One region of the Amycolatopsis panacis genome, then DNA from elsewhere that is predicted to be linked to it. Evidence: riboswitches for the same ligand, from Rfam matches in the RefSeq annotation. Region 1 holds a riboswitch; the other holds the start of a gene.
The links. A riboswitch is a leader RNA that binds a small molecule or an ion and turns the genes downstream of it on or off. The one in region 1 is predicted to bind S-adenosylmethionine.
Positions count from the first base shown of each region.

Region 2: another riboswitch for S-adenosylmethionine. It lies ahead of thrC (threonine synthase); the one in region 1 lies ahead of D5S19_RS28585 (aminotransferase class V-fold PLP-dependent enzyme).

Region 1 is NZ_QZFV01000133.1:13,097-20,646, reverse strand. It holds gene D5S19_RS28610 (DUF885 domain-containing protein) at 1-915, opposite strand, end outside; partial or broken gene D5S19_RS34260 (AsnC family protein) at 1,144-1,557, shown strand; gene D5S19_RS28600 (AsnC family protein) at 2,122-3,057, shown strand; gene D5S19_RS28595 (RluA family pseudouridine synthase) at 3,065-3,994, opposite strand; gene lspA (signal peptidase II) at 3,991-4,638, opposite strand; gene D5S19_RS28585 (aminotransferase class V-fold PLP-dependent enzyme) at 4,685-6,007, opposite strand; SAM riboswitch class IV at 6,046-6,160, opposite strand; gene D5S19_RS28580 (potassium/proton antiporter) at 6,257-7,550, opposite strand, start outside.
Region 2 is NZ_QZFV01000073.1:50,438-57,987, forward strand. It holds gene D5S19_RS11675 (ComEA family DNA-binding protein) at 1-649, shown strand, start outside; gene D5S19_RS11680 (ComEC/Rec2 family competence protein) at 646-3,036, shown strand; gene thrC (threonine synthase) at 3,115-4,380, opposite strand; SAM riboswitch class I at 4,394-4,527, opposite strand; gene holA (DNA polymerase III subunit delta) at 4,667-5,638, shown strand; gene rpsT (30S ribosomal protein S20) at 6,028-6,288, opposite strand; gene D5S19_RS11700 (DMT family transporter) at 6,702-7,550, shown strand, end outside.

The DNA of each region.
Region 1 (7,550 bases):
CGCGGTCTCCAGCAGCTCCTCGGCACTGGCCCAGCGCAGCTTCGGATCGGTGCGCAGCCGCTCGAAGATCTCCGGCAGCTCACGCGTGCCGAACACCCGCTCGCCGAGCGCGCGGTACTGCTCGATCTGGCCCTCGATCACGGCCAGGCCGGTCTCGTGCAGCTCCTGCGGGGTGCGGTCGCTGGTGGTGTGCAGGCGGGCCAGCCGGGCGTAGATCTCCGCACCGCCGGGCAGCCAGGACACGCCCGCGCGCTCGTCCGGCCTGCCGTGCGGGAGGACCTCGGCGGCCAGCACATCGCGGTACTCCCGGAATCCCGGGCGGACCACGTCGCGCAGCAGGGCATCCCGCCGCGTGGCGAACTCCTCGTCCGGCGCGGGCTGGCGCCGCAGCGGATCGTTCTCCGGCTCGGCGAGGTAGCGATCAAGGTGCTCGACGGCCCCGCGCACCAAGCGGTCGACCGGCAGCAGCCCGTCCGCGATCCCCGCCAGGTGACGCTGCCCGCAGACCCGCAGGTACTCCGGGATCGCCGCCAGCCTGCCCAGGTGCGCCTCGGCGGAGGCGCCCGCGGTCACCGTGACCATCGGCAGCATGGTGAGCAGGCCCGAGGCTGGTGAGGTGAAGAGGCTGCTCACCGAGAACTCGACGGTCCGGGTGTCGATCCGGTCCAGCCATTCGGCGATCGTGCTGAGCAGGACCTCGCGGGTGACCCGATCGGTCGCGCCGAGCCCGGCCGGATCGATCGCCTCGGCCCGCTCCCGCATCGCGAGCAGCCAGCGGCGCTGCTCCGCCTCGGCCGCGGCACTCGGGTCGCCGAGCCCCGGCGCGTCCGGGCGCAGTCCGGAGACCGCGGCGTAGAGGGGGTCGAAATCGAACATTCCGTCGACGAATTCGTCGGCGAGCACGGCGGCGGTCATGGGCGCTGGGCTCCTGCGTGGTTCCGGTGGTCCGACCGGCGCGTGGCCCGATCGGCATCGCGGTCAGCCGGGCGGTGGCCCGCTGCGATGCCCTGCCGACCCTAATGCAGCCGGGGTGCGCAACGCCCGTTTCCGGAGCGAGAGGCCCGTTCACATCCAGCGAACACGGCGCCGCCACCCGGCTGGACCGTCCCGTCGCAAGGGCCGCGAGACGGTAGCGTTGCCGGAGTGGCCGTGTCCGATCCCGCCGATGTCCGCCTGCTCGCCGCGCTGGCCGAGCTGGGCAGGACGGCCGTGCACGAACTCGCCGCGAAAGTCGGGATGGACCCGCGCGAGGTGGCCTACCGGCTGGTCTCGCTGTCCGGCAGCGGATTGCCGCTGCTGGTCGGTGTGGAAAGTGACCCGAACGGTCTACGTGCAGCCCTATCGGGGGTACCCCCGTCGTGGCAGCGGCCGGGGCCGGGCGGGCAGGCCGGTCGGATGCCGCCGACCGGCGGGATGCCGTCGCCGGGCGCGGCGCCAGGGTACGGGGCTGGGCCGGGAACCGGGTGGGGGACGCCGGGTTATGGGGCGCAATCCGGGGCGGTGCCCGGTGATCGCGGGATGCAAGGCGGTGCGGTGCCGAGTGGGGTGGCGCCGGGTGGTGCGGCGCCTGGGGCTGGTGCGGTAGCGGGTGGCGGATGGCCGGGCGGTGCGGCTCCCAATGGCGAAGTGCCGGGTTGGGCGACGCCGGGTGGCGCAGGGCAGGACAGTGGAGCGCAGGGCGGCAGACCGGCCAACGCAGTCCCCAGCGGCGTCCTTCCGGGCTGGGCAACGCCAAACGGCGCCGGACCGGACAGCGGAACCCCAAGCGGTGTTCTGCCGGGTTGGGCAACGCCGAGTGCCGGCTGGCAGGACGGTGGAGCGCCTGGCGGCGGAGGACCGGGCGGTGCGGCTCCTGGCAGTGCACTGGGCTGGGCGACGCCGGGCAGTGTGGGTACCCACGGTGGAGTACCGGGCGGCGAGCCGGGCAATGCAGCCCCGGGCAGCGCTACGCCGGGCTGGGCAGCGACGAGAAGCACAGTGCCAGATGGCAGAGCGCCTGGCAGCGGAGGACCGGGCAGCGCGACCCCGGGCAGTACAACCACAAGCGGCGCCGCGGACTGGGCGACGCCGAGCACTGCAGGCCCGGACAGTGGTGTACCGGGCGCCGGAGGGCCGGGCGGGATACAGGCGCAGTGGGCGGGAGGCGGATCTGCGACGCAGGGTGCCGGACCGCGGTCCGGCGGCGCGCCGGGGTTCGCGGGCCGGCCGGGAGCCGGGACCGCTTGGGCGGCAATGCGTTCCCCGGCACTGGGACAGCCGAACGCTTCCGCGGACAACACCGTCCACAGTGGACAATACGGGCCGGCGCACGGTGTGCCGTCCGGAGCATACGGAGCACCATCGGGGGTGCGGGGCACACCGTCAGGGGCATACGGGTCCCCCTCAGGAGTGCAGGGCGCACCATCGGGGCCGTACGGAGCGACGGTGCAGGGCGCACCGTCAGGCGCGTACGGAACCCCAGGGCCATCAGGTGCGTACGGGGTTCAACCCGCGCAGTCCGGACCGTACGGAGCGCCATCGGGCGCGTACGGCGTGACAGGAGCGGCCGCTGTGACGGATCCGGCCGTCACCACCTGGGGCGTGCCGCAGACCGCGTCGTGGGCGCGCGGGGACGAGCCCCGACTGGAAGCCCCGGCCGGCGGACAGCGCGGGCGGATCGGCGAGAAGCTGGAGACGCAGGGGCTGGAGGGCGAGCAGCTCACCGTGCAACTGCTGGAGGTACAGGACCCGGCCGATTTCCTGTTCGGCGCGGCCGGGTACCGGCTGGAGGAAGGCGAGCGCGCAGTGGTCGTGCACACCGAGATCACCAACCGCGGCTCGGTGCCGTTCGCGTCGTTGCCGGACAACTACCTCGAACTGCTCACTGCCGACAGCGGCACCGTCGCCAAGGCACCCGTCTCGCTTACCTCCCGGCCACCGCACAAGATCGGGGTACGGCCGGGTGAGACGCTGGGCGGCCACACCGTGTACGTGCTCCCGGAAGCCACCCAGGTCGTCTCGGTGCGCTGGAGCCCCCGCCCCGAGCCCGACGAACGTACGCTCACCTGGACGGTGTGACCGGGGATCAGGCGTATTCGTCGCGCAGGATCTGCAGGGCGTTCGCAAGGTCGTCCGGGTATTCGGCTTCGAACTCGACCCAGCGGCCGTCGGCCGGGTGCGCGAACCCGAGGGTCCGCGCGTGCAGCCACTGCCGCGAAAGGCCCAGCTTGCGCGCCAGCACCGGGTCAGCACCGTAGGTCAGGTCCCCGGCGCACGGATGCCGGAGCGCGGAGAAGTGCACGCGGATCTGGTGCGTACGCCCGGTTTCGAGCTTCACGTGCGCCAGCGACGCCGCGCGGAACGCTTCGACCACTTCGTAGTGCGTCACGCTGGGACGCCCGCCCGCGACGACGGCGAACTTGTAGTCGTGCCGCGGATGCCGGTCGATCGGGGCGTCGATGGTGCCGCGCGTCGGATCCGGATGCCCCTGGACGACGGCGTGGTAGCCCTTGTCCACAGTGCGTTCCTTGAACGCCCGCTTCAACACCGTGTATGCGTGCTCGCTCTTCGCCACCACCATCACGCCCGTGGTGCCCGCGTCGAGCCGGTGGACCACGCCCTGCCGCTCGGCGGCGCCGGACGTGGCGATCCGCAGCCCGGCCGCCGCGAGCCCGCCGACGACCGTGGGACCGGTCCAGCCCGGGCTCGGGTGGACGGCGACACCGACCGGCTTGGACAGCACCACGATGTCCCCGTCGTCGTGCAGAATCCGCATCCCTTCGACCGGTTCCGCGATGATCTCGGCAGGCCGCGCCGGTTCCGGCAGGGTCACCTCAAGCAGACCGCCGGCGGACAGCCGGTCGGACTTCCCGGCAGGACGCCCGTCGAGCAGCACGTCACCGGCCGCGGCGAGATCCGCGACCGCGGTGCGCGACAGGCCGAGCAGCTTGGCCAGTCCCGCGTCCACGCGCATCCCATCGAGCCCGTCCGGGACGGGCAGCATGCGCGCGCTCACTTGGCGTCCTTCTTCGAACGTGTCGAGGTGCCGTCGTAGTCCTTGCCCAGCAAGGACAGCAGCACGATCAGCGCACCGCCGACGCAGATCGCGGAGTCGGCGATGTTGAAGATGGCGAAGCCCTGGCCGTTGGGTGCGAAGGCGGAGATGAAGTCGATGACGTGGCCATGCAGCGGGCCCGGCGCGCGGAACAGGCGGTCGGTCAGGTTGCCGAGCGCACCCGCGAGCACCAGGCCGAGCCCGATCGCCCAGCCGACCGAGCGCAGCCGCCGCGCCAGCCACACGATGGCCACCACGACCGCCGCGGCGATCAGCGCGAGCACCCAGGTCATCCCGGTGGCCATGGAGAAGGCGGCCCCCGGATTGCGGATCACCTGCAGGTAGATCAGCCCGCCGAGGATGCGGACCGGCTCCTTGCCCTCCAGATTGGCCGCGACCAGGTTCTTGGTCACCAGGTCGATCACCCAGATCAGCACCGCGACCGCGAACACCAGGCCGATCCGCCGCTTGGGCAGCGACGGCGCCGGGGCCACCTCGGCTCCTCCGGTATCCCCCCCGGGCCGCGGCTCGGCAGGCCCGGGCACGTCAGGCTCGGGCACAGCGGGCTCGGACACGTCGGATTCGGGCGAGGGCTCGGTGCTCACTCCCCCATTGTCCACGCTCGCCCCCGGCCCACTCCCAGCACCGCCGTCAGGCACAGAACGGCGGCAGCTCACGCGGGTCGCCGACCGGCGCCCACCGGCCGTCCACCTTGGTGTATTCCCACCGAGCGCCGCGGGCGACGATCTGCCGCAAGGCCAGCAGGAGCCGGTCGACGTGCTCGGCGGTGCTGCCCAGCCCGAGGCTCACGCGGAGCGCCTGCTGCCCTTCGCCGCCGGTCTCGCGGATCAGGCGGCGAGTGGCGACGTGGGCACAGAACGCGCCGTCGCGCACTCCGATGCCGTACTCGGCCGACAGCACGGCGGCGACCCAACCCGGGTCGAATCCGTCGACGACGAAGCTGACCGTGCCGACGCGGTCCACCGGGGCGTCGAACAGCCGCAGTTCGGCGCAGCCGGGCAGCACGGCGAGGCCCGTGCGGAGCCGTTCGAGCAGCTCGGCCTCGTGCGCGCCGATCGCGTCCCAGTTCGCGGCCAGCTGTTCGCAGGCGACGCTCAGCGCATACACGCCGACGGTGTTGGGCGAGCCCGCCTCGTGCCGCTCCGGCCCGGCGTTCCAGACCACGGCCTCTTCGGTGACCAGCTTCGTCGCACCGCCGCCGGCGAGGTACGGCACGGCCGCGCGCAGCCAGTCGCTCCGGCCGATCAGCGCGCCGGCACCGAACGGCGCGTAGAGCTTGTGCCCGGACAGCGCCACGTAGTCCACGTCGAGCTCCCGCAGCGAGATCCGCCGGTGCGGCGCGAGCTGCGCGGCGTCCAGCGCCACCCGGGCACCGTGTTTCCGCGCCACCGCGGAGATCTCCGCCACCGGCAGCAGTTCACCGGTCACATTGGACGCTCCGGCGACGACCACCAGCCGCGGCCCCTGCGGGCAGGCGGCCAGCGCTTCGTCCACAACGGACACTGCGGCCAGCCGGGTACGCGGCAGCGACACCCGGCGCACGTTCGGCCCGCGCCACGGCAGCAGCGCGGCGTGGTGCTCGGTGTCGAACACGACCACGGAAGTGTTGCGCGGCAACGCCTTCGCCAGCAGGTTGAACGCATCGGTGGTGTTGCGGGTGAACACCACGGTGTCGGTGTCGCGGGCGTCGGCGAAGCGGCGCAGCACTTCCCGCGTGCGCTCGTACAGCCGGGTGGAGACCTGCGACGCGAACCCCGCGCCCCGGTGCACGCTGGCGTACCAGGGCAGGAACTCGTCGACCGCGGACCGGACCGCGGACAGGCACGGCGCACTGGCCGCGTGGTCGAGGTTGGCGTAGGAGACGTCGCCGCCGGTCACCAGCGGTACGCGCAGGCCGGCACCGGCCACCGGCGGAACAGAGGTTTCGGTGGTCCGGTCGAGTGCGAGAGTCATGACGCTGCCTCCTCGGCAATCCGGGGGACCCGGCGAGGGGCCCGCGCTTGCCCGCCGCACTGCGCGACCGGCCCGGTCCTCACCCGGGGCACCCCACCGCGGAAGGAGGGTTGCCGGCCAGCAAGCCGGGGCTTGACGCTGGCACTCATGACCTGCCGAGAACGATAGCCGATCATCGGCGCGCGGCACCAGCCCATTCCGTGATCTGAGACGGCCGTCACCCGGTCAGTCCACAGTGGACTGTCCCGGTCAGCGGCCGGACTCGCCGCGCCACCTGGCCAGCCGCCCGGCCCGGTCCACCGCGCGGATCCGCAGCTCGGCGGCTTCGCGCACGTGCTCGGTGGCGACCACGAGCAGCTGGTCGTCCTCCTGCAGCCGGCTCGTCTTCTGCGGGGTGAACCCGGCTCCGCCGCGCACCACCAGGCTCACCGTGGCCCCGGCGGGCAGCCGCAGCTCGGACAGGTACACGCCGTGCAGCTTCGAGCCCTTCTGGATGCGCACCTGCAGCAGCTCGGCGCCGAGCTCGTCGAGCGGGGCCGAGTCGACCTCGATCTCCTGCACCTCGCCCGCCCGGTCCAGCCGCAGCAGCCGCGCCAGCGGCCCCAGCGTCGACCCTTGCAGCAGGGTCAGCACGATGACGAGCACGAACACCGCGTCCACCAGCCGTTGCGCGCCCGGCACGCCTTGGGACAGCGGGATCATCGCGAGCACGATCGGCACCGCCCCGCGCAGCCCGGCCCAGGACAGGAACGCCTGCTCTCGCCAGGGCAGCCGGAACGGCAGCAGGGACAGCGCCACCGACAGCGGCCGGGCCAGCAGCAGCACGACCGCGCCCGCGACCAGGCCGGGCACCAGCGTCTCCAGCAGCCTGCCCGGCGAGGCGAACAGGCCGAGCAGCACGAACAGCCCGATCTGGGCGAGCCAGCCGAGCCCTTCGGCGAAGGACAGGGTGTCCGAGCGGTGCGGCAGCTTCGAATTGCCCAGCACCAGCCCCGCGACGTAGGTGGCGAGCAGGCCGGAGGCGTGCGCGAGCTGACCCGAGGAGTAGGCGAGCACGCACACCGCGACCGTGGCGAGCGGGTAGAGCCCGGTCGCCGGGAGCGCGGCCCGGCGCAGCGCCTGGGTGCCGAGCCAGCCGAACGCCAGCCCGATGGCCAGGCCGGCGGCCAATTCGTAGACCACCACCAGCGGCAGCGACCAATCGACCGCATCCCCGGAGGCCAGTACGATCACCGCGATGTAGGCGGGCGCGTCGTTGATCCCGGACTCGAGTTCGAGCATGCCGGACAGCCGTTTGCCGATTCCGGCCGAACGCAGCACGGAGAACACCGCCGCGGCGTCGGTGGAGGCCAGTACCGCGCCCCACAGCAGCGCCAGCCGCCAATCGAGGCCGAGCAGCCAGTGCAGCGCCGCGCCGGTGACCACGATGCTGATCACCACGGCCACTGTGGACAGCACGATCCCGGGCCCCAGCGAGGATTTGACCGACGACCAGCGGGTGGTGAGCCCGCCTTCGGTGAGAATCAGCACCAGTGCGGCCAGC
Region 2 (7,550 bases), on a different contig from region 1:
TCGGCTCGTCCGCCGCTGGCTGCCCGGGGGCAACGACCCCGGGCACCCCGGCCTGCCCGCGATCTTCGGCCGTCGAGGCGTGCTCGTCGGCATTTCCGCAGCGCTCGCTGCCGTGGTCGTGGTGGTCGGCTTCGTGGTGTTCGGCGGATCTCCAGCGGCGGAGGTAGCCCCGCCGCTGCCAAGTGCTCGTGCTCAGGGGCACGAAGCGGGTGCGGCGTCCTCATCGTCGGCGGCGAAACTCGTCGTCAGCGTCATTGGGCGAGTACGGAATCCGGGGCTCGTCACGGTTCCGCCCGGTTCGCGGGTGGCCGACGCACTGCGCTCGGCGGGCGGCGCGGTCCCGGGCATCGATCTTTCCGGTCTCAATCTGGCGCGCAAGCTCACCGACGGCGAACAGCTCGCGGTCGGCCTGCCGGCGGCCCAGGCCGCTCCGGCAGGCGCCGGGGCTGCGCCCGGCAAGATCGACCTGAACTCCGCGACGCCCGAACAGCTCGACACCCTTCCCGGAGTCGGCGAGGTCACAGCGCGGCGCATCATCGACTGGCGTACCCAGCACAGCGGTTTCACCAGCGTCGAGCAGCTTCGCGAGGTCGACGGTATTGGGGAGAGTAAGTTTGAGAAGTTGCGCGCGCAAGTGGTGGTCGGATGACGATCACCAGCCGCTCGGACCCGCAGATGAATTCCTGGCGTGATCACGATTTCCGCCTCGTTCCGGCGGCGGTGGCGGGATGGGCGGGTGCACTTGGCGGACTACAGCTCGGCTGGTGGGTCGCGGTTCTCACCGGAGCGCTCGCGGCAGTCGTGGCGCTGGTCCTGCTGATCTGCGGTCGTCGGCGGTTCGTCGGTGCCGGGGGAGCGTTGCTGCTCCTCGGATTGGTCGCTGCGATCCCCACCGCGGCGCGTATTCACGACGCGGAACACGATCCTCTCGCGTCAGCCGCTGTCCGCGGAACCGCCGCGTTGCTCCGGATCGAGGTCAGCGAGCGTCCGCGGCCCATTCACAGAGCGGGTTACGCCGATCAGCAAGCCGGTGCTCGGTCAGTCGCCGTCCCCGCGGTAGTGGAAGCGGCCACTGTGGACGGTCAGGCAGTCGACTCGACGGGGCGGGTACTCCTGCTCGCGCCGGTAGCGGGATGGGGAGCGTTGCTGCCCGGCCAAGAGGTGACGGCCACCGGGCGGCTCAGCTCCGCACGGGGCGGCGATCTGACGGCGGCGGTGCTCTCCGTGCGCGACCGACCCGTAGACGTCGGTCCGGCGCCATGGTGGCAACGCGCGGCGGAGACATTGCGGAGCGGGCTGCACTCGTTGTGCTCCGTGTTGCCCGAGGAACCGGCCGGCTTGCTGCCCGGTCTCGTCATCGGCGACACCAGCGCGCTGCCGCAACAGGTGGAGCAAGAGTTCACTGCCTCGGGTCTCACCCATTTGATGGCTGTGAGCGGTGGCAACGTTGCGATTATCTGTGGCGCGGTACTGCTGTTGTGCAGGTTACTGCGCGCCGGGCCGAGATTGTCCGCAGTAGCCGCCGGTGTATGTCTGCTCGGCTTCCTGGTGCTGGTGGGACCGGAGCCGAGTGTGGTGCGGGCCGGGATGATGGGCGCTGTCGGGCTGCTCGCGCTGGCGTTGGGGCGCCGTGGCTCCGCACTGCCCGCGCTCTCGTTCGCGGTGTGTGTGCTCGTCGGATGGGACCCGGCGATGGCGGCGGACTTCGGGTTCGCATTGTCGGTGTTCGCCACCGCCGGGCTGGTGCTGATCGCGCCGAAGTGGGCGGATTCCTTGGCCCGCCGAGGGATTCCGCCGGGTTACGCGGAAGGTCTTGCGGTCCCGCTGGCCGCGTTCGTGGTCACCGCGCCGGTGATCGCCGGGATGGCAGGCACGGTCAGCCTGGTCTCGGTGCTCACGAATGTGCTTGCTGCACCGGTGGTCGCGCCGGTCACTGTGCTGGGAGTGCTGGCCACCGTCGTCGGGCCGTGGTGGAGCGGTGCCGGGCACTTGTTGATCCGGCTGGCAGATCCTGAGGCGCGGTGGCTGATCACTGTGGCTCGCCACGGTGCGCGCGCACCTGGCGCCGTGCTCGGCTGGCCGGGTGGCTGGCTTGGGGGTCTGTGGGCGGCCGGACTGATGATCCTCGCCGTGGTGGCGCTGCGATTCCGGCGTCTGCGAGTGTTCGTGGCGGTCGGGCTGGTGGTGGTGCTCTTGGCGGTGGTGCCTGCCCGGGTGCTGGAGCTCGGCTGGCCGCCGAAGGACTGGGCCGCAGTCGAATGCGACGTCGGACAGGGGGACGCCCTCGTATTGGCGACCGGAGAACCCGGGCGTGCGGTGGTGGTCGACACCGGGCCGGAACCGGGGCCGGTCGACGAATGCCTGAACCGGCTCGGTGTGGACCGGGTGCCGCTGATCGTGTTGAGCCACCTGCACGCCGACCATGTGGGCGGGCTCTCGTCGGTGTTCGAGGGGAGAGCCGTCGGCGCGGTCGCGGTCGGGCCGGGGCGGGCGCCTGCGTGGGCATGGCAGCAGGTCTCGGCCGAGGCCGCGAAGCACCGGGTACCGCTGGTGGAGTTGAACCAGGGCCGGCGGCTCGACTGGCCGGGCTTGTCTCTCGACGTGCTCGGGCCGCGTTACGCGACTACCAGATCGCCTGCCCTCCAGGATGGCACGATGATCAACAACAGCTCAGTGGTGCTGCGCGCCACCACGTCTGCCGGCCGGGTGCTGCTGAGCGGGGACGTCGAACTGGCCGCGCAGGCGGACTTGCTGGCCGGGGGAGTGGACCTGACCGCGGATGTGCTCAAGGTGCCGCACCACGGTTCGAAATACTCCGTGCCGCAGTTCCTTGCTGCGGTAAGGCCGCGCGCGGCGTTGATCAGCGTCGGTGCGGGCAATGGATATGGGCATCCCAGCAAGTCCACAGTGGACGTTCTGGGGGCGTTGGGTGCGCTGATCACCCGGACCGACGTCGACGGGGACACCGCGGTACTTCCCGGCGACGGTGGGCCTGTCGTCGCGCGCAGGGGTGAGCCACGGGGACCACCGCACTAGCTGCTGCCAGTGCCGGTGGCGTGCCGGTTCGTGTCCGGTCACCGAACGGCGGCGACCGGATACGACCGGACCGTCGTGTCAGTAGCCGAGTGCCTTGCTCACGGCCTCCGTGGACGGCGGCACCGTCGCCTTCGGGCCGAGGTGGTTCTCCACCGCGTCGAGGGTCTTGAGGCCGTCGCCGGTGATCAGGAGCACCGTCTCCGCGTCCGGGTCGAGCTTGCCGGTCTCCAGCAGCTTCTTCGCGGTGGCGACGGTGACCCCGCCCGCGGTCTCGGTGAAGATGCCTTCGGTGCGCGCGAGCAGCCGGATGCCCTCCACGACCTCCTCGTCGGTGACGTCCTCGATCGCGCCGCCGGTGCGGTGGACCACGTCGAGCACGTAGGGGCCGTCGGCCGGGTTGCCGATCGCGAGCGAACGGGCGATGGTGTCCGGCTTCACCGGCTGGACCACGTCGTGCCCGTTGCGGAACGCCGTCGACACCGGGGAGCAGCCGGTGGCCTGGGCGCCGAACACCTTGTACGGGCTGGCTTCCACGAGGCCGAGCTGACCGAACTCGCGGAAACCCTTGTCCACCTTGGTCAGCTGGGAACCGGAGGCGATGGGCACCACGATCTGTTCCGGCAGGCGCCAGCCGAGCTGTTCGGCGACCTCGAAGCCGAGCGTCTTCGAGCCCTCGGAGTAGTACGGGCGGACGTTGACGTTCACGAACGCCCACTTCGGGTGCTCGGCGGCCAACTCAGTGGCGAGGCGGTTCACGTCGTCGTAATTGCCGTCGACAGCGATCAGGTCGCCGTCGTAGACCGCGGTGGTGAGGATCTTGGCACGTTCGAGGCTCTTCGGGATCAGCACGACCGACCGCCAGCCGGCGCGCGCGGCGGCGGCCGCGGTCGCGTTGGCCAGGTTGCCGGTCGAGGGACACGCGAGGACCTCGAAGCCGAACTCGCGGGCCGCGGCGAGTGCCACCGCGACCACACGGTCCTTGAACGAGTGGGTGGGGTTGCCGGTGTCGTCCTTGACCCACACGGTCTTCAGGCCGAGTGCCTTGGCAAGCCGGTCGGCGCGCACGAGCCGGGTACCGCCCGGTTCGGTGTTCGGGATCTGCTCGACGGTCGAGGGGACGGGAAGGAGTTTCTTGTAGCGCCAGATGTTCTTCGGGCCCGCCTCGATGTCCTCACGGCGTACGCGGCCGAAGTCGTAGGCCACCTCAAGCGGTGAGAAGTCCTCCGCGGACACGAATTCCGGGGCGAGCGGCTGCCGGTGTCCCTCTTCCTTCGACACCAGCTCGACGGCGGGGCCGAGATCGAGCGTGGTGCGGGCGGGGTCCGTGCCGAGGGATGCGGTCATCGCGAGGTTCCTTTCCTCATCTGTCCCGCCATGGCGGGCCGGAATTGGCACCGTGTTCGTCAGCTATCCCGCGATCGCGGGATGACAGGCTGTACGCCGGTTGCCGGGGCTTCGTCGGGCCGTTCCCTCTGCCCCTCTGGATGAGCGGTATTCAGTTGTGGGCGCACCGCAGTGGATGTGGATGCCGCCTGGGCCACACCGTACGGCACACCGATCACCTCGTGCCATGGAGGCGGTCCAGATCACCGGAGCGGGCGGACTGCCGGCCGGGTGAGAGGATGGCCGGGTGACCACCGCACCCGCGCCGCTGCACCTCGTCACGGGCGAGGAAGAACTGCTCATCGAACGGGCCGTGCGCGCCGCGCTGGACGCGGCGCGGGCCGCCGATCCGACGGCCGACCTGACCCGGATTCGGGTGTCTGAACTCACACCGCCCGAACTGGCCGAACTGGTCAGCCCCTCGCTGTTCGCGGAGGGGCGGGTGATCGTGCTGGAGTCGGCGCAGGACATTTCGCAGGACCTGTCCGACGCGGTGCTCGCCTACCTGAAGGCCCCGGCGGAGGGGGTGGTGCTGGTGGTCGTGCACAGCGGCGGCGGGCGCAGCAAGGCGGCCAAAGTGCTGCCGGGCGCGCTGAAGAAGGCAGGCGCGGAGATCACCGAATGCCCGAAGCTCACCAAACCCGCCGAACGGGAATCGTTCGTACGCAACGAAGTCCGCCGTGCGGGCGGGAAGATCGACCCAGCGGGCGTGTCGGCTCTGCTCGACTCCGTCGGCTCCGACCTGCGCGAGCTGTCCTCGGCGGCGACCCAGCTGGTCGCGGATACCGGCGGCGTGATCGACGAGCAGGCGGTACGCCGCTACCACACCGGCCGCGCCGACGTGACCGGGTTCGCGGTGGCGGAGAAGGCCGTGGCCGGTGACCGAGCCGCCGCGCTGGAATCGCTGCGCTGGGCGATGCAGCTGGGCGTCCCGCACGTGCTGGTCGCCGACGCGCTGGCCGACGCCGTCCGCACCATCGCGCGGGTGTCCGCCGCCGGGCGCGGCAACCCGAACCAGATGGCCGGCGAGCTCGGCATGCCGCCGTGGAAGATCCGCAAGGCACAGGGCCAGTCCCGGGGCTGGGGCCAGGATGGCCTTGCCACCGCGATGCGCGTCGTGGCCAGGCTGAACGCCGAGGTGAAAGGCGCCGCCGCGGACGCGGACTACGCCCTGGAACGAGCCGTCGTCGAGGTGGTCGTCGCGAGGGGCGACCGCTGAACCCCGATCGTCCGGCGCCGTCGTCCGGCGCGGTGGCGTGGCCGCGTTCCCTGGTCATCCGGAGGGTATGCGGCAGGTACCGAAGACCGGATCGGTCGAAGGCGGCGGGTTCCGGCGCAAGAACTGCGGTCGTCCGGGGAACGGGGTCCCGGTCCAGGACGTGAGACCGGGTGCATGACGCGGCGGTGGGGGTGCTGTTCCACGCGACCCTGCGTGTGCTGTGAGTCCTTCGGGTGGCAGACGGAACGCAGGTCGTGGGACATCGCAGCACGAACGGTGCGGGCAGGCCGTTGACGGGTAGGACCAGGACGAGGTTGCGTGGCCCGAGGTCACCTGGGCATACGAAAAGGCCCGGCGACCGAGGTCACCGGGCCTTCAGGCGAACCGGCTCAGAGCTGGTTCGCGCGCTTCGCGATCGCCGACTTCTTGTTCGCGGCCTGGTTGGCGTGGATGACGCCCTTGGTGACCGCCTTGTCGAGCTTGCGAGCGGCCTCGCGCTGCAGCTCGAGGGCCTTGTCCTTGTCGCCGGACTCGGCGGCCTCGCGGAACTTGCGGATCGCGGTCTTCACCGAGGACCGGATCGCCAGGTTGCGCTGCCGCGCCTTCTCGTTCGTGGTGATGCGCTTGATCTGCGACTTGATATTGGCCATGGAGGCGTCCTCTTTCACTCGATGAAGGTCGTCACCGCGACGTACTGGCTCCGGCAGCGCCCGCGAAGGCGACCGGGTTTCCTCCCTGACGGAATGCCGCACGGCGACGAAGGGAAAGCTTAACAGCCCAGCTCGGCGGCCCTGCGAGGTGCCCGGATTTCCTTCGGCCCGGATCTTGGGGCTGGCAGTCGTCCGATACGCCCTTGCCGCCTCGGTTACGGTGGTATCCGGTAGTGCCTAGGGTTCCGTCGCCGGGCCGTCGTCCGTCTTGTGCGGGCGCTGTGACAACGAGGTCCGGCGGGGCTGGTCCGAGCGGCACCGTCGGCCGGGCAGGGTGCCGGTCGTTCATCTGACGGGACAAAAGCCTGGAGGAACCCGGTCTTCGGCATGCGCCCAAGACCAGAAGGGTTCTCGTGAACGGCACTGCTCTGTCCATGGTCCTCGCCGCCGCGGTCGTGCACGCGGTCTGGAATCTCGCGGCCAAGCGGGTTTCCGGCGGGGGTGCGCAGTTCGTCTGGCTGTACTACACGGTTTCCGCAGTCCTCTTGCTGCCGTTCGTGGTGGTGGCGCTGGTCGTCGAGCCGGAGCGTCCACAGTGGAGCTGGCTGGGGGCGGCGCTCGTCACCGCGGTGCTCCATGTCGGGTACGGGATCGTGCTGCAGCGCGGCTACCACGTCGGCGATCTGTCGCTCGTGTACCCGCTCGCGCGCGGGACCGGGCCGCTGTTGTCGGTGCTCGTGGCGGTTCTCCTCTTGCACGAGAGGCCCGGCGTGCTTGGGCTGATCGGGGCGGTCCTCGTGGTGGCGGGAGTACTCGTGATCAGTCTCGGCGGCAGCCACGCGGGCGAAGAGGCACGGCGGGCAGGCGTGTTCTACGGCGTGCTCACTGGTGCCATGATCGCGGCGTACACGCTTTGGGACGCGCAGTCGGTCACGACGGTGGGCGTGCCGCCGCTCGTCTACTTCGGTGGTGGAGCGCTCCTACAGAGCGTGCTGCTGGCGCCAACGGCCGTACGTGGCCGAGTCGAGGTCGGACGGCTGTGGCGGGAGCATCGTCGCGAGGTGCTGGTCGTCGGGGTTGCTTCGCCGTTGGGGTACCTGCTGGTGCTGTACGCGCTGCAGATCGCGCCGGTGAGCCTCGTTGCGCCTGCGCGGGAGCTGTCGATCGTCTTCGGCGGGGTTGCAGCGTGGCTGCTGCTGGGGGAGCGCAACGCGGTGCGCCGGCTGGTCGGCTCGGTCGTGGTGCTGGCCGGGATCGCTGCG